DNA from 2 places in the Rheinheimera mangrovi genome. Region 2 is predicted to be linked to the other one. Evidence: predicted binding sites of a transcription regulator. Region 2 holds the regulator's gene; the other holds the start of a gene.
What was found. Region 2 encodes sigma-54, which starts transcription at its own class of promoters, with help from an activator protein. Its sites were predicted from a motif close to TGGCANGNTNCNTGCTT; they were not measured.
Positions count from the first base shown of each region.

Region 1: flgA (flagellar basal body P-ring formation chaperone FlgA) is a predicted target of sigma-54. The motif match lies at 5,895-5,911, and genes of this name have one in related genera.

Region 1 covers NZ_CP034683.1:1,536,472-1,544,600, reverse strand. The annotation lists gene EK374_RS07040 (flagellar basal body rod protein FlgF) at 1-389, opposite strand, end outside; gene EK374_RS07035 (hypothetical protein) at 565-969, opposite strand; gene flgE (flagellar hook protein FlgE) at 1,064-2,413, opposite strand; gene EK374_RS07025 (flagellar hook assembly protein FlgD) at 2,434-3,183, opposite strand; gene flgC (flagellar basal body rod protein FlgC) at 3,195-3,611, opposite strand; gene flgB (flagellar basal body rod protein FlgB) at 3,611-4,012, opposite strand; gene EK374_RS07010 (CheR family methyltransferase) at 4,075-4,914, opposite strand; gene EK374_RS07005 (chemotaxis protein CheV) at 4,922-5,851, opposite strand; gene flgA (flagellar basal body P-ring formation chaperone FlgA) at 6,064-6,699, shown strand; gene flgM (flagellar biosynthesis anti-sigma factor FlgM) at 6,776-7,117, shown strand; gene flgN (flagellar export chaperone FlgN) at 7,114-7,548, shown strand; gene EK374_RS06985 (LPP20 family lipoprotein) at 7,690-8,129, opposite strand, start outside.
Region 2 covers NZ_CP034683.1:535,002-543,130, forward strand. The annotation lists gene EK374_RS02475 (monovalent cation/H+ antiporter subunit A) at 1-32, shown strand, start outside; gene EK374_RS02480 (Na+/H+ antiporter subunit C) at 32-388, shown strand; gene EK374_RS02485 (monovalent cation/H+ antiporter subunit D) at 385-1,875, shown strand; gene EK374_RS02490 (Na+/H+ antiporter subunit E) at 1,875-2,384, shown strand; gene EK374_RS02495 (K+/H+ antiporter subunit F) at 2,384-2,653, shown strand; gene EK374_RS02500 (Na+/H+ antiporter subunit G) at 2,688-3,020, shown strand; gene EK374_RS02505 (HPr family phosphocarrier protein) at 3,038-3,316, opposite strand; gene rapZ (RNase adapter RapZ) at 3,361-4,218, opposite strand; gene ptsN (PTS IIA-like nitrogen regulatory protein PtsN) at 4,215-4,685, opposite strand; gene hpf (ribosome hibernation promoting factor) at 4,696-4,983, opposite strand; gene EK374_RS02525 (RNA polymerase factor sigma-54) at 5,009-6,502, opposite strand; gene lptB (LPS export ABC transporter ATP-binding protein) at 6,550-7,272, opposite strand; gene lptA (lipopolysaccharide transport periplasmic protein LptA) at 7,272-7,766, opposite strand; gene lptC (LPS export ABC transporter periplasmic protein LptC) at 7,756-8,129, opposite strand, start outside.

The DNA.
Region 1 (8,129 bases), 1.0 Mb from region 2:
AGCTGAATAGGACCATCTTCACCTATCACGTTCAGGCCGGAAGCGGTTTGCAATTCACCCGTTGGGCTCAGCTGCATATTTCCCGCTCTGGTATAGGCTTCATTGCCATCCGCATCCTGTACTGACAGCCAGCCTTTTCCCTGTACTGCGACGTCTAACTCACGCTCTGTAATAATAAATGAGCCATCGTCAAAATTTTGACCAGGTCGTTCAGTCAGTGAAAACACCCTTGTAGGCAAACCTTCACCAAAAGCCTGCATAGCACGAGCCTGCTCTAAATCTGCTTTAAAGCCAGTTGTGGTGCTGTTTGCAAGGTTGTTCGCTTTGATACTGATGCCATTCATGTTCTCTTTGGCACCGCTCATTGCGATATAAAGTAAATGGTCCATAGTCAGGCCTCCACTTGAGATAAGATAAGTAAAGCAAGACTGATGCCAAGAAAAAGGTGCAGACAGGGGTACACAAAGTAGAAGCCTGCTAAACTATTGTTTTCAAATACATAAGAGAGAAGTAATGAAGAAGGAATTAGGCGTGGTCTTATGTGCTGAAGCTACGCAAACTGGCTTATTCAGAAACTGAGGTAAATTTGAATCTGCTGATCAGAGAAAATGAAGAATTGGCAGAGGTATAGTTTGAATTGGTAACCTCAACTTCGGCACGGACTTTTACAGCAACAAGCATTGGTGTTTTAAAAAAGTAATGTTGGGGCTTGGTACAATTGTACGTTGCAAGCAGCGTGTGAGAGGCGTCAAACAAACGCAAAGTACAATCGACAGATAAAGTGTTCACAGGATTAAATCCGACCATTACTAAACGATCAAGATGAGCAGGCTTATAGATGTCAACGGTCCGGCTTTGAGAAGCACCCGCTTTAAGCACAAAATCAGTGGTCACCAATTGGTCCTGCTCAGCAGCGCTGCTGTAAAATGCCAGCAATAAGCCAATAGCAACAATTTTTTTGAACACCATACAACCCTCCGGAGTAAAAGCGACGGCATGACGCACCAGATACGAGCTACCTATAAAAAAAGCCACCCGGAGGTGGCCTAAGGACATGTTTACACTATCGGATCTGCAGCACTGTATTTTGTAACGTACTGTTAACCTCCAATGCCCTGGAGTTGGCCTGGAAGTTACGTTGCGCTGCGATTAAATCGACCAATTCATTGGTCAGGTTCACATTCGAACTTTCCAGTGCTGATGCGTTAATAGAACCAAAAGTACCAGAGTTAGCTTCACCCGCTAAGGCTTCACCCGAAAGCAAACTCTCGCGCCAGGAGGTGTTACCAGACTGCGTTAAACCTTGAGGGTTAGCAAATTTCACCATAGCAACCTGAGCTAAATAGGTCTGATCGCCATTAGAATAAGATGCCATAACCTTACCTGCCGCATCAATATCTACGCTAGTTAATCGTCCCACTGTGGTGCCATCCTGACCCAAAGTACCCACTTCAAATTTAGAAGCATACTGAGTAGGCAATTTTGTACCACTTTCATCACGGAACTGCACAGTGATGTCATTGCTAAACTGCGCACCATTGGTTAAATAACCGTTCAGAGGGTCGTTTAATCCCGTACCTACGCCAGCCGGCAGAATTATATTCGGTAACGACGCACTCGTAGGTAAAGAAGGAACACCTGTTGCATCAAAGTCCATTGTGATAGGACCAATAGCGGAATTGGGCGTTAACGGACCACCTGAAGGCGAAGCAGGAACAGTATTATTGTCATCCATCACCACATACACTTCCCAATCGTTATCTGTCGTTGGTGCTTCACGACGGAAGTACATGGTCAAGATATGAGGCTCACCCAAACTATCATAAATAGTAGTAGAGGTGGTTCCATTGTAACTTGCCGGATCTACGGGATTAAAAGCGACTGTAGGGGGCGTATTGCGAGAGTCCACATTCATGGTAACAAACACGTTCGAGGTCGCTCTTGGCGCGCCCGCCGTGTTTGGGATCTGTATAGGCTGAGTGGTGCTTAAGCTAACTGATGTGGTGTTGCCATTCGCAGGGTTCACAGGAAATCCCTGTAGAAAGCCACCATTATTGTCAGAGATAAAATTGTTTTTATCCAGCTTAAAGGCACCAGCTCTGGTGTAGGAATAATCACGGTTACCAATCTCAGGCGCGACCGCAAAAAAACCGTCACCGGTAATAGCTAAATCCAGTGAGTTATTGGTAAATTTTAACGAACCCTGAGAAAACTGCTGCGCCACTTTCGACGTCGTAACACCGTCACCTACTTTAGTTTTGTTTGAACTGAATACTGAAGCCGCATATACATCCGCAAATTCAGCCCGTGATTCTTTAAAGCCCGTGGTATTGACGTTGGCGATGTTATTCGCAGTGGTATCAATATCCTTTTGAGCGGCGGCCAGGCCACTTAACGCTATATTAAAACTCATAAATCACCTCAATTCATTGATTAGGTTGCAATTTCTTCAATATCAGATAATTTTTTCTGGCCTTGGCCAAGCACATTTAGGAGTAGACCCTGGGTGGTGCCATTGCCTAATGTAATACTGGTTACAGGAGCATATACAGAGGTCACTATCGCTTCATTTTTACCTGCAATTGTCCCCTCAACTTCAATGGTATAAACACCTTTAGGCGCCAGTTCCATTACTGGTTCGCCTTTTTCATTCACTTTTGGTGTGCCATCTTCATTTAGCGCCTGAGTATCGGTCGCACCGTTCCAAGGGAGTTGTAAACGCCCAGCAACAGCATCTGAGTCAGGAATACTGACCGAACGCACCACCACGCCATCAGCGTTTTTAATCCGCACTTTGACGTTAGTTGCGTTTTCAGGAAAACTAGCACTGGCTACCATGGTGTTTTCGCCGTCAAATTCCATTTTATTCGACTTCACTAACACATACTGCCCCACGAGAGAGGACGCCTGTAACGCCTGACTGGAGTTCATCGTAGTGGCAAAATCTTTAAAGTTGGTATTCAGCGAAGATATGCCGTCAGCCATCGTAAAGTTGGTCATCTGCGCTATCATCTGATCATTTTCAACCGGTTTGGTTGGATCCTGATAAGCCAACTGCTGCGTTAACAGCGCAAAAAAATCAGATTGGGTTAAGGCGCCATTGTTGTTATTTTCCGTTGTAGTGGCTTTATCGCCCCAATACAAACCATCTAAGGCACTGCCTTCATTACTTACATTACTCATACCCTACCCCTTTACCTTTGACCCAGCATCAGCGTGCGGCTGACCATTTGTTTAGCTGCATCAGCCACCTGCACATTGGTCTCGTAAGAGCGTGAGGCGGAAATCATATTGGCCATTTCTTCCATAATGTTAACGTTAGGCTTGTAGATATAACCTTTTTCATCAGATAGCGGATGATGAGGAGCGTATTCAACATTCAACGGAGCGTCTGATTCCACAATACCTAACACCTGAACTTTAGCCCCTTCCTGGCCTTGCTGAGCTTGTTCAAGCGCAGTAGCAAACACGGGGTGACGGGCTCTGTAGGTTTGGTCAATGCTGCTGCTAATGCTGTTCGCATTCGCCATATTACTGGCTGTAGTATTTAAGCGTACTTGCTGCGCGGACATGCCGCTCCCAGCTATATCAAAAACGTTATACAGGCTCATTATTGCGTACCTCCGCCAATGGCCTTTTTCAGGCCGCTTATACGACTGTTCAGGAAATTCAGCGTGGTTTGATACTCCATGCTATTGCGGGTAAAGGCATTCCGCTCTTCATGGATATCAACGGTGTTGCCATCCCCTGTATCAGGCTGATTTGGAATACGGTATTGAGAGTCAGCATGGCGGGCTGTAGAGATTTCAAAATGCCTAGGATCAGTGCGGCCAAGCGACCCGGACTGGCGCGACTGAGCACCTGCTAATGCAGTTTGAAAATCCATGTCTTTTGCCTTGTAACCCGGAGTATCGGCATTTGCGATATTTTCGGCCAAGACTTGAGAGCGTTTGTCACGGATCAGTAGTGCATCTGGGTGAAGCCCAAATGCTTTTTCGAAGCTGATTGCCATTTTTGCCATCCTGTCTTTCAGAGATGGCAAATATTAAGCAAAACTCAGGCCATAATTTTTTATCAGGTTTTTTTACGGTAGACGATGCCAGGATTACAACGCACCATATCAAAGTCGTTGTTCAGGCTGGAGAGAGACTCAGAAGCGCCAAGAAACAAGTAACCACGCGGGTTTAGAGCTTGTGAGAACTGTTTGATAATTTTCATTTTTACTTCAGGAGAGAAGTAAATCAGTACATTGCGACAAAAAATAATGTCAAATTTGCCCAACAGCGTATAGCTGTCGAGTAGATTTAAATGGCGGAATGAAACGTTTTTACGGACGGCATCTTTTAGCCGCATCATGCCGTTACCGGAATCGTCAAAAAATTTACTACGCCGCTCGGGCGATAAGCCACGAGACAAAGCCAAACCATCGTATTCAGCGCGTTGACAGTGTTCCAGCATCGCATTGGAGATATCCGTGCCTAGTATATGCAGTCCCATAGGAAATGCAGAGGGACGCCCCTGCTGGTATTCCAGCCCAGTCATGGCAATAGAGTATGGCTCCTGACCAGAAGAACTGGCCGCTGACCAAATTTTGACGGTTTTATGATCTTTCTCAAATTCAGGTAAAATTTGCTTTTTCAGAAGCTCATAGGGGTAGTTATCACGAAACCACAAAGTTTCGTTAGTGGTCATAGCGTCAATCACTGCGGAACGCAATTGCCTCTCAAACGGGCTTAACGTTTTGTTTAATAGTTCAGAAAGCGACGACAAACCAAAGCGCTGCATCAAAGGCGCCAGGCGACTTTTGACCAGATACTGTTTGTTATCACCCAGCACAATACCGCACTGCTGCTCGAGGAAATCCCGAAACAGACGATACTCACTTTCCTGCAGTTCTTTGTTTGCCACTAACATAAAACCTCTAATCAGTATGCAACCATTTCCGCACGGACTCGGCTAACTCATCCGGGTTAAATTTCGCAATAAAATCGTCTGCGCCAACTTTTTGCACCATCTGCTGGTTGAATACACCGCTGAGCGAAGTATGCAAAATAACATGCAGTGGTTTAAGCCTCGGATCCAAGCGAATTTCAGCGGTTAGAGTATATCCGTCCATTTCTGGCATCTCGATATCAGAAATCAACAACCCAACTTTGTCAGTGACCGAGCCTTGACAGGCTGCCGCGGTTTCTTGCAGGTAAGTTAAAGCTTCACGGCCATTGTTGACCAGATGCATTTTCACCCCTAAGCCTTCCAACGCGCGTTTTACCTGATTCCGTGCTACGGCAGAATCATCAGCGATCAGAATTAATCTGTCACCTAAATCTTCACTGATCGTCGACGTCAGCACATTACTGCTGATGGTGGTTGGTGAAGGAGAAATTTCTTCCAGAATTTTTTCAACATCAATAATTTCGACCAGCTCTTTATCAATTTCAGTAATAGCAGTCAGGTAACTTTGCTTACCACCAGTTCCTTTTGGCGGTGGCATAATTGAAGCCCAGTTGATATTGATAATACGTTCAACAGACTGAACTAAAAACCCCTGCACTGAACGATTGTATTCGGCAATGATAATAAAGCAGTCTTTGGTGTTTTCGATGGCGCGACCACCTGTTGCCAGACTTAAGTCAATAACGGAAATTGTCTGGCCGCGGATATGCGCTATACCCCTGACGTATTTGTTTCGTTTAGGGATAGCAGTTAATGGCGGGCATTGCAGTACTTCACGTACTTTAAACACATTAATACCAAAACGCTGGCGACCACTTAAGCGGAATAATAAAAGCTCCAGTCTGTTTTGCCCAACCAATTGAGTGCGCTGATTGACTGAATCCAGAATACCCGCCATAGAAGACTCCCCTGCCTGAAAGAATTAGTGGTCCTAGAAAATCGGGAACGATTCTTGCTTAGGTCACTCTAGAATGAAAAATGACTGAAAATTGACATACTTAAGTATGTTATAACCCTTTGCCGATAAAGCATAGCTGAAACCATATGAAAATGTACGATAAATTTTTGCGATACCCAGCGTTCTGCGCTTTGTCAGCCACAGTTTTTTTTGTGGCATTTTCCCTGCAAGCGGCAAGTTTCAGCCCACAACAATTAACTGCGGCAACAAAGGACTGGTTAAAGCAACAAAATGAAATCCCACAGGATGCGCACAGTCAACTATCAGCTCTGGATTCACGTTTAGGAATAAAAGAATGTGATAAGGCTCTGCAGTTTAGTTTTGCCGGGCCAGTGACCAATCAGGCCACAGTGCAAATCCGCTGCCAAAGCCCAAAGGTATGGCAATTGTTTGTCACAGCGCGTTTTAGTCAACAAACTGAAGCTGTGCATAGTGTACGGAATATCACTTTAGGTTCTTTGATCACAGCCGATATGTTAACGCTGGGACAAGCAGATCTGAGGCTGGCCCGTGGTTCTTTAGTGAAAACCCCTGCTTCTGTTATAGGGGCAAGGGTAAAAAGAACCCTGTCTGCCGGACAAGTTGTGACATTGCAGGATCTTTGTCTTGTATGTAAAGGCGATATAGTTACAATTAGTGGTTTGAATAACGGTCTTGAAGTCAGAACTGTTGGTGTAGCCCAGATGGATGGCATTTTGGGTGATCAAATTCAGGTGACCAACAGGCAGTCCAACAGAACCATAGTTGCAGAAGTCGTTGCGGTGAAAAAAGTTGCAATAAAATTTTAAATTCTGACTAAAGTTTTAGCGGGTGCTGCCGTTATACAAAGTAAGGGATCCGAAACCGGATAGAGAGGGTAGAAAAATGGCGATCAATGTAAATACAGGCCTGCCAGTCACTCAACAAGTGAAAGCGGACAAGGCCGAACAACAAAACATTCAAAAACAGCAAGTTGTACAACAACAGGCCGTTCAGCAGCAGGCCACTACAGGCACAGCTGCACAAAAACAGGATTCAGTATCGCTGACTTCTCAGGCGCAGCAATTCAGCAAAGCCCAGGAAAAAGCAAAAACCAGCTCAGGTATTGATCAAGAAAAAGTTGATAAGATCAAACAAGAGATTTCTGAAGGCAAATACAAAGTGAACGTAGAACAACTGGCGCGTCGTATCGTGCAGTTTGAAAGCGAATTTTTCAGTAAAAAATGAGCACCCCCCATTCTTCTATTCTCACCCTGCTAAACGAACAAGAGCAGCACCTGGATGTGCTGCTTTTGTTGCTTCAAAAGGAGCTGGACGCCATCCGGACCCGCGATGTTGAAGCACTAAAAACTAATACTGATGAAAAAATCCAAATTCTTGATTTAGTTCAGACTACAGACGAGCAATTGACATCGTCGCCTGAGCTTGCTGAGGTAAAGCAGCAAGATTGGTTTAAAGAACACTTACAAAGACTGGAAGACAAGCTGGCTCAATGCAAGTTTCAAAATCAGGTAAACAGTCAAAGCGTAGAGCAAAGCCAACTGGTGATTGAGCGCTTTAAAACAGAGCTGTTGCAGAGCCGTGGTCGTGCTGGTTTAACCTACACCAATAAAGGCAAAGCAGCTCAGGTCGATAAAGGGCCGGGGATCAAAGCTTGAAAAGTCGGTGCTTTAGCACTGACCCGCCTATATAGTCCAACATAGCATTCACTATCAGCATTTTGTATCTGACATCAACTGCCAGTTTTTTTGAATTAGTCTGCAGGATAAGGTCAGAGCCAAGGCTACTGACCCTGTCGATCAATAGTACTTCACATTTTTAATGCGGCGGGTTGGCTGACTGTTCAGATACAAATCGTATACCTGCTTAAAATCCAGTTCGAGCTCTGTCGCGTACACATCGCCCACAGGGTAAGTTTTCACTACACGAGCGCCGCGGATAATTCCACTGACTGATGAATTCAGTTGATCATTTCCAATCATCATTTGTTGCATATTGGCTTTAGCGTCAATTCTTTGGCCATAGACTTGCTCAGCCAGCTCTCTATAGGCTTCAAGCTTAGACGCTTTCATCGCCATCAGCATGCGCTCCTGTTCTGTAGCGCCGGGTTGCTGGCTTAGTGGAGCATAACCTACAGCTTTTAAGACAGGAAAACGCTGGGGCTCAACCGTTTCCCATTCCACGTGACGGTCAGCCACCATACTGCAGCCCGTTAATAAAGCCAGCAACAATGTGCTGG
Region 2 (8,129 bases):
AACACAGGCCCGTGCATGAGGTACAAAGCTAATGGAATTACTGGTTGCGATTATCATAGGGGTGCTTACCTGTTGTGCCGTATTCCTGATTTTACGGGCGAGAACTTTTGCGGTCATGCTGGGATTGACCATGTTGTCTTACGCCGTGAATCTGTTTATTTTTGCCAGTGGCGGCTTAAAAATAGGTGCTGGTACTGTGCTTAAAGCAACGGAAGAGTATGCCGATCCTCTGCCCCAGGCCTTAGTATTAACTGCCATCGTCATTGGTTTTGCGATGACCGCCTTTTTGGTGGTGCTATCGATTCGGGCTCGTGCTGATTTAGGCAATGATCATGTCGACGGTAAATTACCAGTAGCGAAAAACACCCGGCAGGGAGCTTCGTCATGAATCATCTGATTATTCTGCCGATCCTCTGGCCTTTGCTGGTGGCTTTACTGACAATGTTGCCACCTTTTGATCAGAACCTGCTATTGCGCCGCTGTTTAAGCGTTGGTGGCTCTTTGATACTGTTGCTGTTGAGTCTGCTGCTGGTCATACAAAGTACCGATAGCCCGGCTCAGCTGTATCAACTGGGTAACTGGCCAGCGCCTTTTGGCATCAGTTTGTTGTTAGATCAGGTCAGCAGTTTAATGTTGTGTCTGACTTCCGCACTGGCGGTGGCTGCAAGCTTGTATGCCAGCAGTGGTGAAGATGAAAACGGCCCTTTTTTCCACGCTTTATTACATTTCCAGTTGATGGGTATTAACGGTGCTTTTTTAACCGCTGACTTGTTTAACCTTTTTGTATTTTTTGAAGTGCTGTTGATTGCCTCCTACTCTTTGTTGATCCATGGTGGCGGTAAAGCTAAAACCAAAGCCGCAGTGCATTACGTTATTTTGAATCTGGTCGGTTCGGCGTTGTTTTTATTTGCACTGGCATTGATTTATGGTGCCTCTGGCACACTAAATATGCTGGATTTAGGCACCAAAGTGGCGACTTTATCTGATACTCAGTTGCAGTTACTGCAAGCCGCTGTTGCATTACTTTTGGTTGTATTTGGTTTAAAAGCCGCAGTGATGCCGTTGCACTTCTGGCTGGGGAATGCATATTCTTCTGTTTCTCCTGCCGTGGCTGCTTTGTTTGCCATTATGACCAAAGTAGGCATTTACAGCCTGCTGCGGGTGTTTGCTATGGTGCTGCAGGATGCAGGCTTTGTCGCCAGTTGGGTTTTTCCTGTGCTGTGGTGGGCTGGCCTTCTGACGATTCTGATGGGAGTGCTGGGTGTTCTGGCCAGTGAAGATCTACGTAAAATGGCCAGCTATCTGGTGATTGTGTCAGTAGGCGCTTTGGTTGCTATTCTCTCTTTGGGGACTCCAGAGTCAGTGGAAGCACTACTGTATTATCTGGTGCATTCAACATTAGCTACTGCAGCTTTATTTTTGCTGGCCGACCTTATTGCTCATCAACGTGGCAAAGCCGGAGACCGCTTGGTGAACGGCCGAAAAGTTGCGCAACCTGTGTTGCTGGGGGCGGCTTTTATTGTGGTGGCGTTGAGTATAGTGGGTATGCCACCGTTCTCTGGTTTTATAGGCAAACTGTTGCTGCTTCAGGCTGTACCGCAAGGCAGTGCTATGTTGTGGTTCTGGTCGGTTTTATTAGGTAGCAGTGTACTGCTGTTAATAGCACTGAGCAGAGCGGGTAGTATTTTGTTCTGGCAGGTAGCGGGTTCTGATACTGAAGCCCGTATGGCTGGTAGCCGTCGCAGCATAGCTTTAATGCTCCTGGTACTGGCCAGTCCTTTGTTAAGCTTATTTGCTGGCCCACTCACAGCCTGGTGTAAGGCTGCAGCTGTGCAGCTACAGCAGATTGCTAATCTTAGCCCGGGAGCCTTCTGATGTTTTCATTCAAAACCTGGTGGCCAACCCCTGTCCGTAGCTTGTTTTTGTTTCTGGTCTGGTTATTACTGAACAACAGCGTGGCTTTAATCCATCTGTTTTTTGGTCTGTTGCTGGCCTGGTTGATCCCATTGCTTATCCATAAGTTTCGCCTGATCCAGCCTGGTATTAAAAAGCCGGGCGCAGCTCTCACTTATGGCCTGATGGTATTGTGGGATATTGTTGTCGCCAACCTGCAGGTGGTTCGACTGGTGCTGGGTGCTAACAAAAAGCTAAGACCTGCTTTTGTGACTGTGCCGCTGGATTTAACAGACAACCTTGCTATCACTATCCTTGCCAGTACAGTGTCGTTAACTCCTGGGACTGTCAGCGCTGAAGTGTTACCGTTAAATGTCGGATCCGGTGAGCAACGTTATCTGTTGTTGCATGTGTTGGATTTAGCCGATGAAGCTGAATTAATCCAACAGGTAAAACAACGCTACGAGGCTCCATTAAAGGAGATATTTTGATGCTTGATCTGATCCTGCAATGCTGCTTTGTTGTGGTAGGGTTTGCTTTGCTATTAAATTTATATGCGGCCATTCGTGGACCTTCGGTTGTTGACCGTCTGTTGGCGCTGGATACGATGTATATCAACAGCATAGCGCTGCTGTTGTTGTACGGTATATATTTGGGGACTAGCTTGAATTTCGAAGTCGCTTTATTGATTGCTATGTTGGGTTTTGTCAGTACTGTGGCTGTGTGTAAGTTTTTACTGCGTGGCGACATCATTGAGTAAGCAACTGAATAAAGCGTCGGATGAGGAGTAATCTATGAATTTGCTTGAGGGGTTGGTTGCCTTGTTGGCAGTGGCCGGGTCATTGTTTGTGTTGTTAGGATCTGTCGCTTTAGTGAAATTGCCGGATTTTTATACCCGCCTGCATGGCCCAACCAAGGCGACAACCTTAGGTTTGGGAGCTCTGGTATTAGCCTCTATGCTTTATTTCAACTTTGTGAAAGGTGAGTTAAGTTTACAGCAGTTATTGATCGCTCTGTTTTTATTTATTACAGCACCTATTACAGCTCATATGTTAATCAAAGCTGCGTTGCATTTAAAACTCAAAACATCGACACAAACGTCAGGAAAACAAAACGCAGACCTTTAAACCGCATTGTTGAATTATTAGTTTTCTTCGTCAAACCCGTTTTCAATCAAAGCGACCACAGCGGTCAGTGCTTCTTGTGCCTGAGTGCCTTCAGTACAGACTTCCAGCGTTTTACCTTTGCTGCTTGCCAACATTAAAAGTGCCAAGACACTGCTGGCATCTGCGGTTTGGCCTTCCTGTTGTAATTCAATTTTGGCATCAAACTGACGGCATAACTGTACCAGCTTAGTAGCTGCTCTGGCGTGCAAGCCCAGTTGATTGACGATGGTGACTGTTTGTTGAAGTTTATCGGCCATCGTGATGACGCCTCACTAATACGTGGTGACGGATTTGGATGTTTTTATCTACCATGATGTCTCACTAACTCGCGGTGACGGATTTGCACGTCTTCCCGCTGTAAACGGTAACTTTCAGCCAAGGATTCGGCGATATACACAGAGCGGTGTTGACCGCCGGTACAGCCTATGGCTATGGTCAGGTAACTGCGGTTGTTGCGCTCTAAATGCGGCAACCAGGTGCCGATAAACTGATTAATCTGCCAGATATACTGAGCCACTACGGCTTGGGAAGACAGGTAGTTTTGTACTGGTTGATCTAAGCCTGTCAGTATTTTCAGTTCGGGCTCCCAATGTGGGTTCGGTAAAAAGCGCGCATCAAACACATAATCGGCATCTTTGGGAATACCATATTTAAAACCAAAGGATTCAAACAAGATCACCAGACGACCGGTTTTTTGCCCAAGGATACGTTCTCTAAGCTGTTCTGCCAGCTGATGTACGTTTAGTTCTGTGGTATCCAGGTATAAATCTGCACGGCTGGAGATAGGGTCCAACAGCTGTTGTTCGCGTTGTATGGCTTCATCCAGTGACATGGCCTGATGCGAAAGCGGATGCAAGCGTCGTGTCTCGCTGAAGCGTTTAATCAGGCTGGTGTGGTCGGCGTCTAGGTAAAGAATGGTCAGGTCAACTTTGTGCGGCAGGTAAGACAGGATATCTGTTAATTCATCGGGGTCTTGCGGCAGGTTGCGCACATCAATACTGACAGCGACCCTTTCGTACTGCCCCATCACGGCGTTGGCTAAAGTCGGAAGTAAATTGACGGGGATGTTATCTACACAATAATAACCTAGGTCTTCCATGACGCGCAGGGCAACAGATTTGCCCGAACCCGATCGACCACTGACGACTAATAATTTCATTTTGCCATTGCCTGTTCAGCGCCTGCCATTAGCAACTGGTACAAATCATGGCTATTGGCACTATGACGGATTTTTTTGGTGAAATCTTTTTGACTGAGCATACGGGCTATGCCGGACAAAGTAGATAAATGGGTCTGGCATTGATTTTCCGGGATCAGGATGGCACAAAAAATATCCACAGCCTGGTTATCAATAGCATCAAACTGTATTGGATCTTTACTGACGACAAACACCAGCAAAGGTGTGGTGACATTTTTTAATTTGCCATGCGGAATAGCGATACCACCGCCAATACCTGTGGAACCGAGTTTCTCACGGCTCATCAGGGCTTCGAGTATGTTGTACTCAGGAACTTCCGGTAAATGCTGATGTGCCAGTTCAGCTATGTATTCCAGAATGCGTTTTTTACTATTAAAAAGGACCGCACTCTTGGTGCAGTCCTCCGATAACATTGAGCTCAGGTTCATAGTTTCAGAATCAATGACGAGAAATTTTCTCTTTATGTTTAATAACTTGGCGATCCAGTTTATCGATCAACTGGTCTATCGCAGCGTACATATTTTCGTCTTCCGACACAGCGAATACTTCACCTCCATTGAGGTGCATCTTAGCCTCTGCAATCTGCTTTAATTTTTCCACGTTCAGCACTACATGTACATTGTTAATATGATCAAAATGACGTTCAAGTTTGGAAAATTTGCTATCGACGTACTCTCTCAGTGCTTCAGTGATTTCTACATGACGACCAGTTAAGTTGATTTGCATAGACTCTTCCTTCTTAATAGAGCTGTTAAAGCAAGCTCTTGCGCTGATTAGACGGCGGAATAAACAAGGCTTCACGATACTTGGCAATGGTACGCCGTGCGACATTAATCCCTTGTTCTGACAGTATTTCTGCCATCCTGCTGTCACTTAAAGGTTTGGCAGGATTTTCCGCCGCCACCAATTTTTTTATAAAGGCGCGGATTGCGGTGGATGAACATTCACCGCCACTCTCTGTACTTACATGACTGGAGAAAAAGAACTTAAGTTCAAATATTCCTCTGGGAGTGTGCATATATTTTTGTGTAGTAACACGGGAAATGGTTGACTCATGCATTCCCACCATTTCAGCCACGTCGTTTAATACCATGGGTTTCATGGCTTCTTCACCGTGCTCAAAAAAGGCCTGTTGCTGCTGTACTATGCAGTTGGCAACTTTAAGTAAAGTTTCGTTGCGACTTTCCAGACTTTTTAAAAACCACTTGGCTTCCTGCAGGTGGGAACGAATAAACTGACCATCTGATGCATTACGGGCATTACGTGACATGGCAGCATATTGCTCGTTAATTCTGATCTTTGGCATCGCATCAGGGTTTAACTCGACCATCCAGCGTCCTTTGATTTTTGCAACTGACACATCAGGGATCACATACGACTGTTCTTGTCGAATCACATCTGCCCCAGGTCGAGGGTTCAGGCTGTGAATAAGCCGCATCACTTCTTTTAAGTCGTCTTCTTTGAGTTTAGTCACACGCATCAGAGAACGGAAATCTCTGTTAGCTAAAAAGTCAGTATATTCTTTAATAATATGCTGGGTTTCAGCCAGATAGGGGGTTTTTGGATCAAACTGGCGCAGCTGTACCAATAGACATTCCTGAATAGTGCGGGCGCCAACACCTACAGGATCGAACAACTGGATACGTTTAATGACCGCTTCGACTTCGTCGGCTTCCACTTCCGGCATGCCTAGCGATTCGAGAATATCTTCTGTGTCTATCGTTAATAAACCGTTTTCGTCTATGGCTTCGATAATGATTTCAGCAATAGTGCGGTCTGTATCTGAAAATGGGGTCAGCTGCATTTGCCAACGTAAGTAATCTTGCAGGGTTTCGCTGGTTTCGCCCTGAAATACCGTATCTTCATCGCCATTGAAGTTATTGGCACCAGCAACCGGAGCCGCACTGACTAAATCGTCCCAGTGGTTGTCCAGCGGTAAATCTTCTTTGATATTTTGCTCGGACATCGCTTCGCTGCTGTCCTTTACTTCGGGTTCGTAATGCTCATCATGGCTGTTGTCATAGTCAGGCGAATCAAACTCGGCACCATGATTTAAATCTTTTGATGAAGGTTCCTGAAATACTGCATAGTCATCTTCAGCTTCCAACAATGGATTAGCATCCAGCGCTTCCTGAATTTCCTGTTGCAGTTCAATAGTAGACAATTGCAGCAGTTTAATTGCTTGCTGCAATTGAGGAGTCATTGTGAGCTGCTGACCAAGACGAAGTTGCAGAGACGGTTTCATGTACTTCTTATTTTCTCCAAACAACCCTATTCGGATGTTGTTTTAAACTATAACCTGAATTGCTCACCAAGGTAGACATCACGGACTTGTTGGTTTGCTAAAACCTCAGTCGGGGTACCTGCAGCAATCAGTTCTCCATGACTTACAATATAGGCAATTTCACAGACATCAAGAGTTTCGCGCACATTGTGGTCGGTGATAAGCACCCCTATGCCTCTTTGGCACAGATGCTGAATAATTTTTTTAATATCTAACACTGAAATGGGATCAACACCAGCAAAAGGTTCATCCAACAGGATAAACGCCGGATCTGCGGCCAATGCCCTGGCTATTTCCACTCTGCGTCGTTCGCCACCGGATAAACTCATGCCAAGGCTGTTACGGATATGGCCTATATGGAACTCGTCCAGCAGCGCATCGGCTTTTTCTTCGCGCTGCTCTTCGGTTAGATCTTTGCGATGCTGCAAAATGGCCAGCAGGTTGTCATATACCGTCAGTTTGCGGAATATCGAACTTTCCTGCGGCAGATAACCAATGCCTGCGCGAGCACGGGCATGGATAGGATCAAAGGTGATCTCCTTGTCATCCAGGGTGATTTTGCCTTTATCTGATGGCACTAAACCAACAATCATATAAAAAGTAGTGGTTTTGCCCGCACCGTTAGGACCTAACAAACCAACAATCTGACCGGCTCTCACTTCCAGACTAACGTCTTTGACCACCTGGCGCCCTTTGTAACTTTTAGCCAGATGGGACGCAACTAACTTCATTATTCTTTTCCTTCCTGGCTGAACACTGTGGTGACTCGTTCGGTTTTTTTACCGTCAGACTCCGCTTCCAGCTCTTGTTTTTCCAGGTTGTATTTAATCACTGCGCCTTGCACCATACTGCCGTTTTGGCTGAGTTCTGCGCCGCCCGTCAGGACAAGCGTACCGTTGGCTACGTCATAACGGATCTCGTTCGCGCTGGCTTTAATAGGCTTATCACCGTCCAGCATTTGGGAATATTTTGCGGGTTGGCCTGAAGCGATAAAAACTTCTTTGCCTTTGCCTGCGCTGGCAATGACTTCGAGTTTGTCTGCTTCAATCAATAAGCTGCCTTGTTGCACTTTGACGTTATCAACAAAAGTCATTACTTTATCTTTAATCGAGCCAAACTGGCGGTCAGAACCGACCTGAATTTCTTTTTTAAAGTCATCAGGGCCTGCCAGACAAAAGCCACTGAAAGTGATGAGAACGCTGAGTAAAATAATGTTACTTTTCATTGTAATAAACCGTTTTAGTGTGCTGTTTCAGCTCTATATTCTGTTCGTTCAAATCAGCCAGCATGCCTTGGCCTGTAATTTGAAAACCCAGTCCAAAAATGCGTACCTGCTCGTTTGACTGCAGCGTATTGCTGTTAAACAAAAGCTCAACTGCATTGGTTTCTATTCGGGTAAAAAGTGGGTCTGTCGACATATTGCGCAGCTCCACTCTGTGTTCAAGAATGAGTTTGTCATCAGGATAAAGCACTGCCTGCTCGCTTGTCACTTGCCATAATGGCACTTTTTCCTGATAAATGGTGTAGATAGGGAAATCAAACTGCAAAAAACCAAAGCGTTCGAAGTGTTCCATACGCTGAGCACGGA